Regions from separate parts of the Neorhizobium sp. BT27B genome, predicted to be linked through region 2. Evidence: predicted binding sites of a transcription regulator. Region 2 holds the regulator's gene; the other holds the start of a gene.
What was found. Region 2 encodes LexA, which represses DNA repair genes until DNA is damaged. Its sites were predicted from a motif close to TGTTCNNNNTGTGTTCNG; they were not measured.
Positions count from the first base shown of each region.

Region 1 (5,611 bases), 750 kb from region 2:
GCGCCGCAATCCGAACCGGATCTTTCCGGGCCAGGTTCTCGACCTGCCCGGCACTGGCAACTGACGGCGGCCCGTAACGCATGACCGAAATGCCAGTCGTGACGGAAGTGGCGCGAGCCAAGATCAATCTCGCGCTGCATGTCACCGGCCGGCGTGCCGATGGCTATCACCTGCTCGACAGTGTCGTGACCTTTTGCGACACCGGCGACCGGCTGCAGATTTCTGCGGCCGGTGAAGACACGTTCTCCGTCTCCGGCCGGTTTGCCGATGCGCTGGGTCAGCCATCCGACAATCTGGTGCTGCAAGCCCGTGACGGCCTGCGCCAGCGTCTTGCCGCAGCCGGCATCGACACTCCACCTGTCGCCATCTATCTCGAAAAGAACCTGCCCGTCGCCTCCGGCATCGGTGGCGGCTCTGCCGATGCGGCCGCTGCCCTGCATGGGTTGCTGCGCGTGTGGAACGCCGACCTGGAGCCTCAGGAAGGAACCGCGCTCGCCCTGTCTCTGGGGGCAGATGTGCCGATGTGTTTTGCCGGCCAGCCGCTGGCCGCGCGCGGCATCGGTGAGGAGATTGCCCCTCTGCCGCAGATGCCGGCCATGGCGCTGGTTCTTGGCAATCCGCTGATCGGCGTGTCGACACCGGCCATCTTCAAGGCGCTGCAGAACCGCGACAATCCGCCGGTCGGCCCGCTGCCCTCCTCCGATACGCTCAGTGACTGGATCGATTGCCTGAGCGCCTTGCGCAACGATCTGGAGCCGGCGGCCACCACGCTCGTTCCCGAGATCGCCACGCTGCGGTTTATGCTCGATGATCGCGGTGCGCTGCTGTCGCGCATGTCCGGCTCCGGCGCCACCTGCTTTGGCATTTTCCGCAGTTTGCAAGAAGCACAGGCAGCCGCATCGTCGCTCGCCGCCGAGCGTCCGCACTGGTATTTCTGCGCCACCAGCACCATGTCTGCCTGAAAACAGCACGGAGGATACCCATGAACCGGATCGACGAAAGCCGCCCTTTCATTCCCGTCGGCATTGCCGTGTTGACCGTCTCCGACACCCGCACGCTGGACGACGACCGTTCCGGCGACACGCTGGTTTCGCGCATCACCGAGGCCGGCCATGTGCTCAAAGGCCGCGCCATCGTGCCCGACGACAAGGGGCAGATCGCCGCGCAGGTGAAGGCGTGGAGCGAGGACGACAATATCGATGTGGTCATCACCACCGGTGGCACCGGCTTTACCGGCCGCGACGTGACACCGGAAGCGATCGAGCCGCTGTTCGAAAAGCGAATGGAAGGCTTTTCCGCCGTGTTCCACCGCATCTCCTACGACAAGATCGGCACCTCGACCATCCAGTCGCGTGCCACGGCCGGCGTTGCCAATGCCACCTATATCTTTGTTCTGCCCGGCTCCCCCGGCGCCTGCAAGGATGCCTGGGACGGCATATTGAAACCGCAGCTGGACTATCGCCACATGCCCTGCAATTTCATCGAGATATTGCCGCGGCTGGATGAGCATCTGAAGCGCGGCACGGGCAAGGCGTGAGGGGCAGGCCAGACCCAGTGATGTCGGGTAAAGCCTCCTGCTGCACTGCAGTCAGCCGTCCGAAAACTCAGCCACAAGCTTTTTGTAACTCTGTGCGTGCAATTCGCATGCTTTATCGATTTTGTCCTGTGCGCCCGTCAGCCGGCGCTGACCACGACCCAGCAAAAGTGCCTGATGGGGAACGCGCTCGTATCTCTTGCCATCCGAGCCGACAAACAGATCTTCGAAACGATCGAACTCCTCGATGGGCATTCGAAAACGAATGTCTCTTTCGACAATTTCCTCGATGTTTCCGCCGGATTTATAAAATGCCGGCCGCACCGCTCCATCCACACGCGGGCAATTTGCTTCAACCCAGGCGAAAACCTCCAGTGGAAACGTATGCATGGAAACATCCAGCTTTCGCAAATTGGGCAATGCCCTGATGGGCGATAATGGCTGATCCACTTTCGGCCCCTTGATGAGATGCAGCCCCAGATGTTCCAGACCATCCAGCGAGGACAGAAACTCAAAACTGTCGACCGGCTGAGGCCGATCGAAGGTTCCGTGAATGCTCAGATATTTCAGGCTGCCGGCACCCTTCAGACCTGAAAAATCCGAGACACGCCTCAGGTTTTCAAGATGCAGCGCTCTCAACTGCTTCAACTCTGCGAGGGGCGAAATATCACTGAAGCCGGACACATATTCCAGGATTACCTCCTCCAGATTCTGAAGACGCGCCAGAAAGCCGATATCCTTCGGTCTTGCGTGCGTGATCCGCAGACGCTTGAGACGCCAAAGCCTCGAGACAAACGCAAGCTGCTCGTGGCTCGGCGAATGAAGCGTCAGTTCCTGAAGATTGGGGAATGTCTCGATCAGCTCCCAGTTGGCATCGTCACTGCTGATCGTCGCGATGGAGACCAGCTTTTGTCCGCTCGTCCATTCCGGCATTTGATAGGCATATCGCTCGACATTCGGCAAAACCGTCCAGTGCCCGCCGCTGCGATCGAGCACGTCTCCGAAATGATGTTTCATGCTGCTGCCGCCTCAACCCAGGGGTAAAATACACTTTCTCAAAACCACATCGAGCATCAACGAATGATTGGGAGCGATAAATCCTGCGCTCGACCTAACCCCTTGCAGCCCAGGCCGGCACCATTTCGCTGATCAGCGTAAAGGCCTTCTGGTTTTGCGCCAGCTGCGACAGCGGCATGCCGGATTTGGCGAGTGCGATCGCCTGTTTCTTCGGCAGAACAAAACCGTATTCCAGCGGCGGCACACGACGGCTCAGACGCTTGAAAAAAGACGGGCGGTGATTGCGCGACGGCGAGAATTTTGCCGGCTGCCGGTTCATCGCCACATGCTCGCCAAGCTCGTCGATCCAGCCGATCTGTGGCCGCGCGCCGGGCTCGATCAGAAGCAGCCATTCGCCGCGCACGGATCGCAATATGTCCTTGATATCCCAGTGGGTGTGGAAACGGCAACCGGCGGCATCGGCCACCCTTGCGGAGGCATCGCGCGAGCCGTGATCGAGCACCACGACATCGCTGACGAGGCCTTCCACGGCACCCGCCACAAGCACGGACAGGGTCTGTGCCAGTTCCGATTCCTGATCGCGGCATTCCATGAGGACAGTCAGCATTCGTGACAGTTAGCGCATCGCAGCATGAAACGCCACTCGCTGTTTCTCGCAATTTTGTTCTTGCAATGTTCTCATTTGTCCGATAGCAATTCAGTCACAGCGGTGGCGCAATGCCTGCCGCGGGAGATTCCGATGAACGAGCTGTCAGACCTCAGGCAGGGTGCGCTAGCACCTGGCCATACGGCAGATATTGCCAACGCACTGGTGAGCGCCTCCGGTCTCAGGATCGAGATCGATCGGCGGCGTGGACGTGGTGCGGGCATCAACCCGAGCGGCCGTTTCGAGGAACAGCGCCGCGAGGCTTTTGACGACGGCTGGCAGTCGCTGGAGGAACTCGAGCCTTTCCGCACCGAAGTGCAGGTGGAAAAGCCGCGCACGGCAATCACCCGCAATGACAGTCCCGATATCGGCTTCGACCGCTCGATCAATCCCTATCGCGGCTGTGAGCATGGCTGCATCTATTGTTTCGCCCGGCCCACCCACAGCTATATGGGGCTTTCGCCGGGGCTGGATTTCGAGGCGAAACTGTTTGCCAAGCCGGATGCGCCCAAACTGCTGGAGCGGGAACTCAGCCGCCCGGAATACAAGGTGCGGCCGATCGCCATCGGCACCAATACCGACCCCTACCAGCCGATCGAAAAGGAGTGGCGCATCATGCGACAGCTTCTCGAAGTGCTGCAGAAGGCCAATCATCCGGTGCTGATCGTCACCAAGGGATCGCTGATCACCCGCGATATCGACATTCTTTCCGACATGGCGTCGAGGGGGCTGGCCAAGGTGGGGATTTCGGTGACGACGCTCGACCGCAAGCTGGCGCGGAGCATGGAGCCGCGCGCCGCGACGCCGTCCCGCCGGCTGGACACGATCAGGACGCTGACCGAGGCCGGCATTCCGACGGCGGTGATGGTGTCGCCGGTCATTCCGGCGCTCAACGATCACGAGATCGAACGGGTACTGGAGGCGGGACACGCCGCCGGTGCTCGCGAGGCAAGTTATGTTCTCCTGCGCCTGCCGCTGGAAGTGGCGCCGCTGTTTCGCGACTGGCTGCTGCAGAACTACCCGGACCGCTACCGGCATGTGATGAACCTGGTGCGCTCGATGCGCGGCGGCAAGGATTACGATGCCGACTTCACCAAGCGCATGAAGGGGGCAGGTCCCTATGCCTGGCAGATCGGCCGCCGTTTCGAGATGGCGACCAAACGACTGGGTCTGGCCCGGCGCGGCATGTCCTTGCGCGACGATCTGTTTGTGCGGCCGGATGGAGGGGGCGTGCAGTTGTCGTTGTTATGAGGGCAGGCCTCCTTTGAAATAAGGAAATTGCTGATGAGTTGAGAGAGGGTGTGGCTTGCTCCCAATGATCTCCCCCCATGTGGGGGAGATGTCACCGAAAGGTGACAGAGGGGGGTAAGCAACAGTGCGGCAGATGGGGCGTAGAGGCATTTGCGCCAGGATTACCCCCCTCTGCCCTGCCGGGCATCTCCCCCACATGGGGGGAGATCGGATGGGCGCACTGTCGATCCTTCAATCAGCTTTTCCATAGCGCCTACAGACAAAGAATTTCGACACGGTCCACCGCCGCTTTCCGTCTCGAAAAACCCCGGCTCTCGCCGCCCCTTGGCGAGGAAACGTTGCCGCCGTTATGCCGGGGCTTGCAGGAGATCGGGTCGGCGTGCGATTTTCGCCGCCATGAAAAGAAGCACGCCGCCCGATTCTCCCAAACTGTTCGATCCCCTGCCGCTGAAACCCGATTTCAGCATCGAGGACGCCGCACGCGCCGAAGGTCTCTGGCCGGTGGCCGGCACCGATGAGGCCGGTCGTGGCCCGCTCGCAGGCCCGGTCGTTGCCGCCGCCGTCATTCTCGACCCGCACAACATCCCGGCAGGGCTGAACGATTCGAAAAAACTCAGCCTGAAACAGCGCGAAAAACTGTTCGATGCGATCATCGCTACTGCTCAGGTGTCGATTGCCTCATCCGGCCCGAAACGGATCGACGACATGAATATTCTGCGCGCCAGCCTTGATGCCATGCGGCGCGCGGTGGCGGGGCTGGAAACGCCCCCTGCCCTCGTGCTCTCGGATGGTCGCGACGTTGTGCCGGGCATCACCTGCGCGGGCCGCGCCGTCATCAAGGGCGATGCCCGCTCGGTCTCCATCGCCGCCGCTTCCATCGTTGCCAAGGTGACGCGTGACCGCATGATGGCGCGGGCCGGCGCTGTGTGGCCTGCCTATGGGTTTGAAGGACATGCGGGATATGGCACGGCGCAGCACCGGGGCGCTATCGAGGCGCACGGGCCGTGCGTGCTACACCGGATGAGTTTTCGGCCGTTGAAGAAGGATGAGGTGGATTTCTGATGATTAATATTACTGCTCAATGACCTTCAGCCTGTCGAACAAGGCGGCGATTTCATCGGTAGCTTCAGACCAGTTCTTCAACTCATTGAGCGGCAACGAAA
Region 1 covers NZ_JBCIYT010000001.1:794,062-799,672, forward strand. The annotation lists gene AAIH70_RS04195 (4-(cytidine 5'-diphospho)-2-C-methyl-D-erythritol kinase) at 81-962, shown strand; gene moaB (molybdenum cofactor biosynthesis protein B) at 983-1,537, shown strand; gene AAIH70_RS04205 (hypothetical protein) at 1,589-2,551, opposite strand; gene AAIH70_RS04210 (glycosyl transferase) at 2,646-3,158, opposite strand; gene AAIH70_RS04215 (PA0069 family radical SAM protein) at 3,291-4,448, shown strand; gene AAIH70_RS04220 (ribonuclease HII) at 4,845-5,510, shown strand; gene AAIH70_RS04225 (hypothetical protein) at 5,520-5,611, opposite strand, start outside.
Region 1: the regulator LexA is predicted to act here: its motif matches at 3,214-3,231, upstream of AAIH70_RS04210 (glycosyl transferase).

Region 2 (5,611 bases):
CGTTCAGCCACTGCGCAGGAGGCTTGGGCCAGTCTGATCGGCTGGAAAGTGGCGTGACAGACATGTCTGCCGATTGACCTGAGAGTACCGAAAATGCAATCCTAAGTCGTGTTCGCTTGAATTTCATTTGGGAGGGCTGGATGTCGACGGAGACGATGCAGCAGTCGGCAAATCAGCCGAATTTGCCCTGCCAAAACGCTCTGCCGGACAGCTCGGAAACTCAGATATTGGCCGTGAAAGACTCAGTCCATGCGTCTCTGACGCAGACTGGCAATAGGCCGTATGGTCGCAGCCCGCTCCAGAGGGTTGCCGCAGGCGTCTCGTCCCTCTCAAGGTTCAGGCCGGGTGGCGCCGCTCCGGCCGCGCATCGTCCCTCATATGGCCTCGCCGCACGCCTGCTGAGCGCCTGGGCGCGTATGCAGTCCGCCACGATCGGGATGATAGCCGAGGAGCAGGCACACGGTCATGCCTTTCTGGCTCTGCCTGTTCTGATTGGCCTCGGGGCAGCCATATGGTTTGCGATGCCTTCCGAGCCTTCGGCGGGGCTTTTATCCGTGGCGTTTCTGTTCAGCCTGGGGTTCGCGTTTATCCTTCGAGGCACGTACGGCCGCTTTCGTTCCGTCGTGCTGATCGCTGTTCTGCTGACCGCGGGCATGTTGCTGGCGGCTTTTCAGGACTGGCGACGCTCCACCGTCGTTCTGGATCAGCCGGTCACGACGGTGGTGACGGGTGTCGTCGAAATGCGCGAACCCAGTGGCGAGGGGCGCTGGCGGTATGTGCTGGCGCTCGAAAGCACGGCGTCGCCGCAGCTTCGTCGGCCGCCGACACGCATCACGCTGTTGTCGCGAACGCGCCAGCCTGCTTTCGACATCGGAGACCGGATTGGCGGGCGGGCGCGGATATCGCCGCCTTCCGGACCGGCGTTGCCCGGCCTCGTCGATTTCGCCTTTTCCTCCTATTACGACGGCATAGGCGCGATCGGCTTTTTCTACGGTGCCCCCACGCTGATGAGTGGACCGGTTGCCGAGACCTGGGCGCAAACACTTGAGCGAACCGTCTTTGCATGGCGCAGCGCGATCGCCTCGCGCATCCGCGCAACCGTGCCCGGTGATCCCGGCGCGTTTGCCGCCGCCATCGTCACCGACGAACGGCGAGCGATTTCCGATGAAACGACCGAGGCTTTGCGCGTGTCGGGCCTTGCCCATATCGTTGCCATATCCGGTCTGAACATGGCGCTGGCGGCGGGCATCTTTTTTATCGGCATGCGCAGTCTGCTTGCGCTTCTGCCAGGATTTGCCCAGGCCTTTCCGGTGAAGAAACTGGCCGCGGCCGCGGCGCTGTTGATGGCAACCGGCTATTACCTGACTTCGGGCTTCGGTGTATCGGCAGAGCGCGCCTACATCATGATGGCGATCATGCTGGCCGCCGTGTTTTTCGATCGCCCATCGATCAGCCTGCGCAATGTGGCGTTGGCGGCGCTTGTCGTTCTTGTCGTCTCACCCTCGGAGATATTGGGGCCGAGTTTTCAGATGTCTTTTGCGGCAACGGTGGCGCTGGTCGCAGGTTATTCTGCATGGAGCAGGCGCGGGGCGGCGCAAGACGGCGAAACGCCATGGCGACCCGCGGCACTCAAGCCCGTTCTGGCGATCGGGCATCTGGCCGGCGGGGTTTTCGCCACATCGCTGATCGGCGGTCTGTCGACGGCTATCTTTTCCATCGACCATTTTCACCGGATATCGACCTATGGACTGGCGGCGAACCTGGCCGCCATGCCGTTGGTCTCCTTCATCGTCATGCCCTTCGGCCTGATCGGTATGCTGTTGATGCCATTTGGCCTCGACGGCTTTTTCCTGAAGGTGATGGGCGTCGGGCTGGAGGGCGTTATCGTTGTCGCCAAGATGGTTGCGACCTGGGGAGGTGATGTTGCCATCGGGCGCCAACCGTCGTGGTTTCTGCCCGTCGCCACAGCCGGTTTTCTGATGCTGACCTTGCTGCGCACACGCCTTCATCTGCTGGGTTTGCCGCTTCTGGCACTGGCCATCTTTCTGTCATGGCGGGTGGCGCATGATCCGCCGCCGGATTTTCTGGTTTCCGAAGATGGAAGCCTTGCCGCCTTGCTGGGCAATAAGCAGGTCGCGACCAATCGCGCGCGTCCGCCCGGTTTCATTTATTCGCAGTGGCGCCACGCATTGTCATTGCCCCAGCCTGCGGCGCCGACATTGCTGGACACGCCATCGCCGAAAAACGGTACAACGACATCGGCAGAGGTTGCGGTGCTGCTGCCGAATGGAGCGGCCGTTCCAAAAACTGCGGATGGATTGAGGTCAGTCTCGACGAGCATGGGAGGAGAGCAGCAGGCCACCGCACTGCGAGAGGCCAACGCACCGAAAGAACGAGCGACATCACGACGACCGCCCCTCACGCCCGAAGAAGTATTTCAAGCGCGGCAGGCGATGCAAAAGGCTCTGCGCGAAAGTGTATTGGATACATTCGTCTGCGCAGGCCGGTCATGGTGTGTCGCAAGAACAACCAGCGGCCCGGCGGTCGCTGTGGTGGAAGATGCCCGCTTTGCCGGGCCTGCCTGCGATGTCGCGCAAATGGTTGTTGCGGCACGTGCCCGTTTTGATCGCTGTCGTTCGGGCGCATTGATGATCAACGGCGAGGCGTTACGCAGAACAGGAGCATTGGAAATCCGCTTCAACGGAAATTCTGATCCCAAACAATGGTCGATCGCCGCCGCCATGGTCGGCGCCGATCGCTCCTGGACGCGTCACCGCGACTATGACTGGCGGCGCAATCTTTTTGATCCGACACTGCCGGAGCCGCTGCGCTTTTTGAGCGGCAAGGCAGGTATCAGTGGTAACGGCGAATGAGGCCGACGAGCTTGCCCTGCACCTTGACGCGTTCCTGCGGGAAAATGCGGGTCTCATAGGCCGGGTTGGCCGCTTCGAGCGCGATCGATGCGCCCTTGCGGCGGAAACGCTTGAGCGTCGCTTCCTCGTCGTCGACCAGCGCCACGATGATATCGCCCGGCATTGCCGTGCTGCCGTTGCGGATGATGACCGTATCGCCATCCAGAATGCCGGCCTCGATCATCGAATCACCACGCACTTCCAGTGCATAATGCTCACCGCTGCCCAGCATTTCCGGTGGCACGGCAATTTCATGCGTCGTGTTCTGGATCGCCGAGATCGGCACGCCGGCCGCAATGCGGCCCATGACCGGCACGGTTGTTGCGGGCATACTGTCATTGGCAACAGGCGGCGGTGTCACCTGACGCACGGGCTGCGTCTTGCCGAGGCTGCCTTCGATGACGCTCGGTGCAAACGGTTTGCGCGGCTGCAGGCTTGCATTGTAGGCGTCCGGCAGCTTGATGACTTCCAGTGCGCGGGCACGGTTCGGCAAACGGCGGATGAAACCGCGTTCTTCAAGCGCAGTGATCAGGCGATGGATGCCTGATTTGGATGCCAGATCCAGCGCATCCTTCATCTCGTCGAACGATGGAGGGACGCCGGATTCCTTCATTCGTTCGTGAATGAACAGAAGCAGTTCCTGCTGTTTGCGCGTGAGCATGGCGGGTCCTCAAAGGTGAAACAAATCCAGAACGGACACTATATGTTCCATGTGTGTTCTGCAAGTGGCGAAAAATGGTAGTTGCGCGGAACGAACAGTGCTGCGGCTGGTCTTGATCGTGCAGCCGGAAAGATCGATCACTAAGACAATCAACGCTTGGAAATGGGCTGCCATGTTCACGATCGATCATCTCGTCCTGCCGACCATGTCGCTTGATGGCGCCCGCCGCCGATTGAAAGCACTGGGCTTCACCGTGGCTGCAGATGCCGCCCATCCCTTCGGGACGGGAAATGCCTGTGTTTTCATGGGTGACGGTACTTATCTCGAGCCGCTTTCCATAGTGGATCAGGCTGCCTATGATCAGGCATTCGCCGATGGAAACGTGTTTGTCCGGCAGGATGGTGAGTTTCGCACTCCTGCAGGTGAGGAGGGACTGTCCGCCATGGCGCTGGCAACCGACGATGCGCAGGCGGATGATGCCCGGTTTGTCGAGGCCGGGGTCTCTGCCGGCAAGATGCTGGAATTTTCGAGATTTGCCAAATTGCCGGACGGGACCGAAAAACTGGCCCGTTTTCGGCTGGCCTTTGCGGCGCGGAGTGACGCTGATTCTTTCGGCGTCTTCACATGCCAGCGGCTCGATCCCCTGCCGGCAGATCGATCGGCGCTGGAACGTCATGAAAATGGTGTCGCGGCTTTGTCCCAGGTTGTTCTGCTGGCGGGGAATACGCAGGAAGACGTCGAGCGGATTGGGACCGTGCTTGATGCAAGCGCTGAAAAATTCGATTTCGGTGATCACAGGTTTGCCGCAAGCAATGCGGTTTTAAGGCTCGTTGACGCCAAAACCTTTGCCGACACGTTTTCTTCCGCAGGCGATGCGGCGTCATTGTCGCGAACCGGTCTTGGCCGTGCCGCGGTGATATTCCGTGTTCCCGATCTTGCCGTGACACGGGCGGTGCTTGCTGCTAATGACGTCGCATTCATGGATAAGGGCAGTCGCATCGTGGTTGCCCCGGCGCCCGGACAGGGTGCCGTATTTGCTTTCGAGGAGTGATCATGGCTGTCAGCGCCAAGGCCGAAGTAACCGTCGGCGAGGGGGCCAAGCAGGTCCTTTTTTCCAACAGCAAGAAACTCTCCCTGATTGCCGGCCCCTGCCAGATGGAAAGCCGCGATCATGCCTTCATGATCGCCGGCACTCTGTCTGAGCTTTGCGGCAAGCTCGGCATCGGCCTGGTGTACAAATCCTCCTTCGACAAGGCGAACCGCACCTCGATCGCCGGCAAACGCGGCATCGGGCTTGATACCGCGATGGAGATCTTTGCCGATCTCAAGAAGGAGTTCGGTTTTCCGGTTCTCACCGACATCCACACCGAAGAGCAGTGCGCAGTCGTCGCCGAGACGGTGGATATCCTGCAGATTCCGGCCTTCCTGTCGCGCCAGACCGATCTTCTGGTGGCTGCCGCCAAGACCGGCCGCGCCATCAACGTCAAGAAGGGCCAGTTTCTGGCGCCCTGGGACATGAAGAACGTCCAGGCTAAATTCACGGAAAGCGGCAACGGCAACGTGCTGCTGTGCGAGCGAGGCGCCTCGTTCGGCTATAATACGCTGGTGTCCGACATGCGCTCGCTGCCGATCATGGCGTCGCTTGGTTCGCCGGTCGTCTTCGACGCTACCCACTCGGTACAGCAGCCGGGCGGGCAGGGTGGCTCGAGCGGCGGTCAGCGTGAGTTCGTTGAGACTCTGGCGCGCGCAGCGGTGGCTGTCGGTGTCGCCGGCGTCTTCATCGAGACTCATGAGGATCCGGACAATGCGCCATCGGATGGCCCGAACATGGTGCATTTGAAGGACATGCCAAAGCTGCTGGAAAAGCTTTTGGCATTCGATGCCATTGCCAAGGCTGCGTGATAAAGCCTGTGTGACAAATTGCGCTTTTGATCACCGTCAAGGAACCAAAAGTGCCTGCACTGTAATTGCCGTGTCATTGATTGTGAGCCATTTTCAGTGACCGCTTGAAGCCCGTCAACCTGAGGAGAGACCCTTG
Region 2 covers NZ_JBCIYT010000001.1:47,182-52,792, reverse strand. The annotation lists gene AAIH70_RS00240 (ComEC/Rec2 family competence protein) at 417-2,873, shown strand; gene lexA (transcriptional repressor LexA) at 2,854-3,573, opposite strand; gene AAIH70_RS00230 (VOC family protein) at 3,746-4,624, shown strand; gene kdsA (3-deoxy-8-phosphooctulonate synthase) at 4,627-5,475, shown strand; gene eno (phosphopyruvate hydratase) at 5,609-5,611, shown strand, end outside.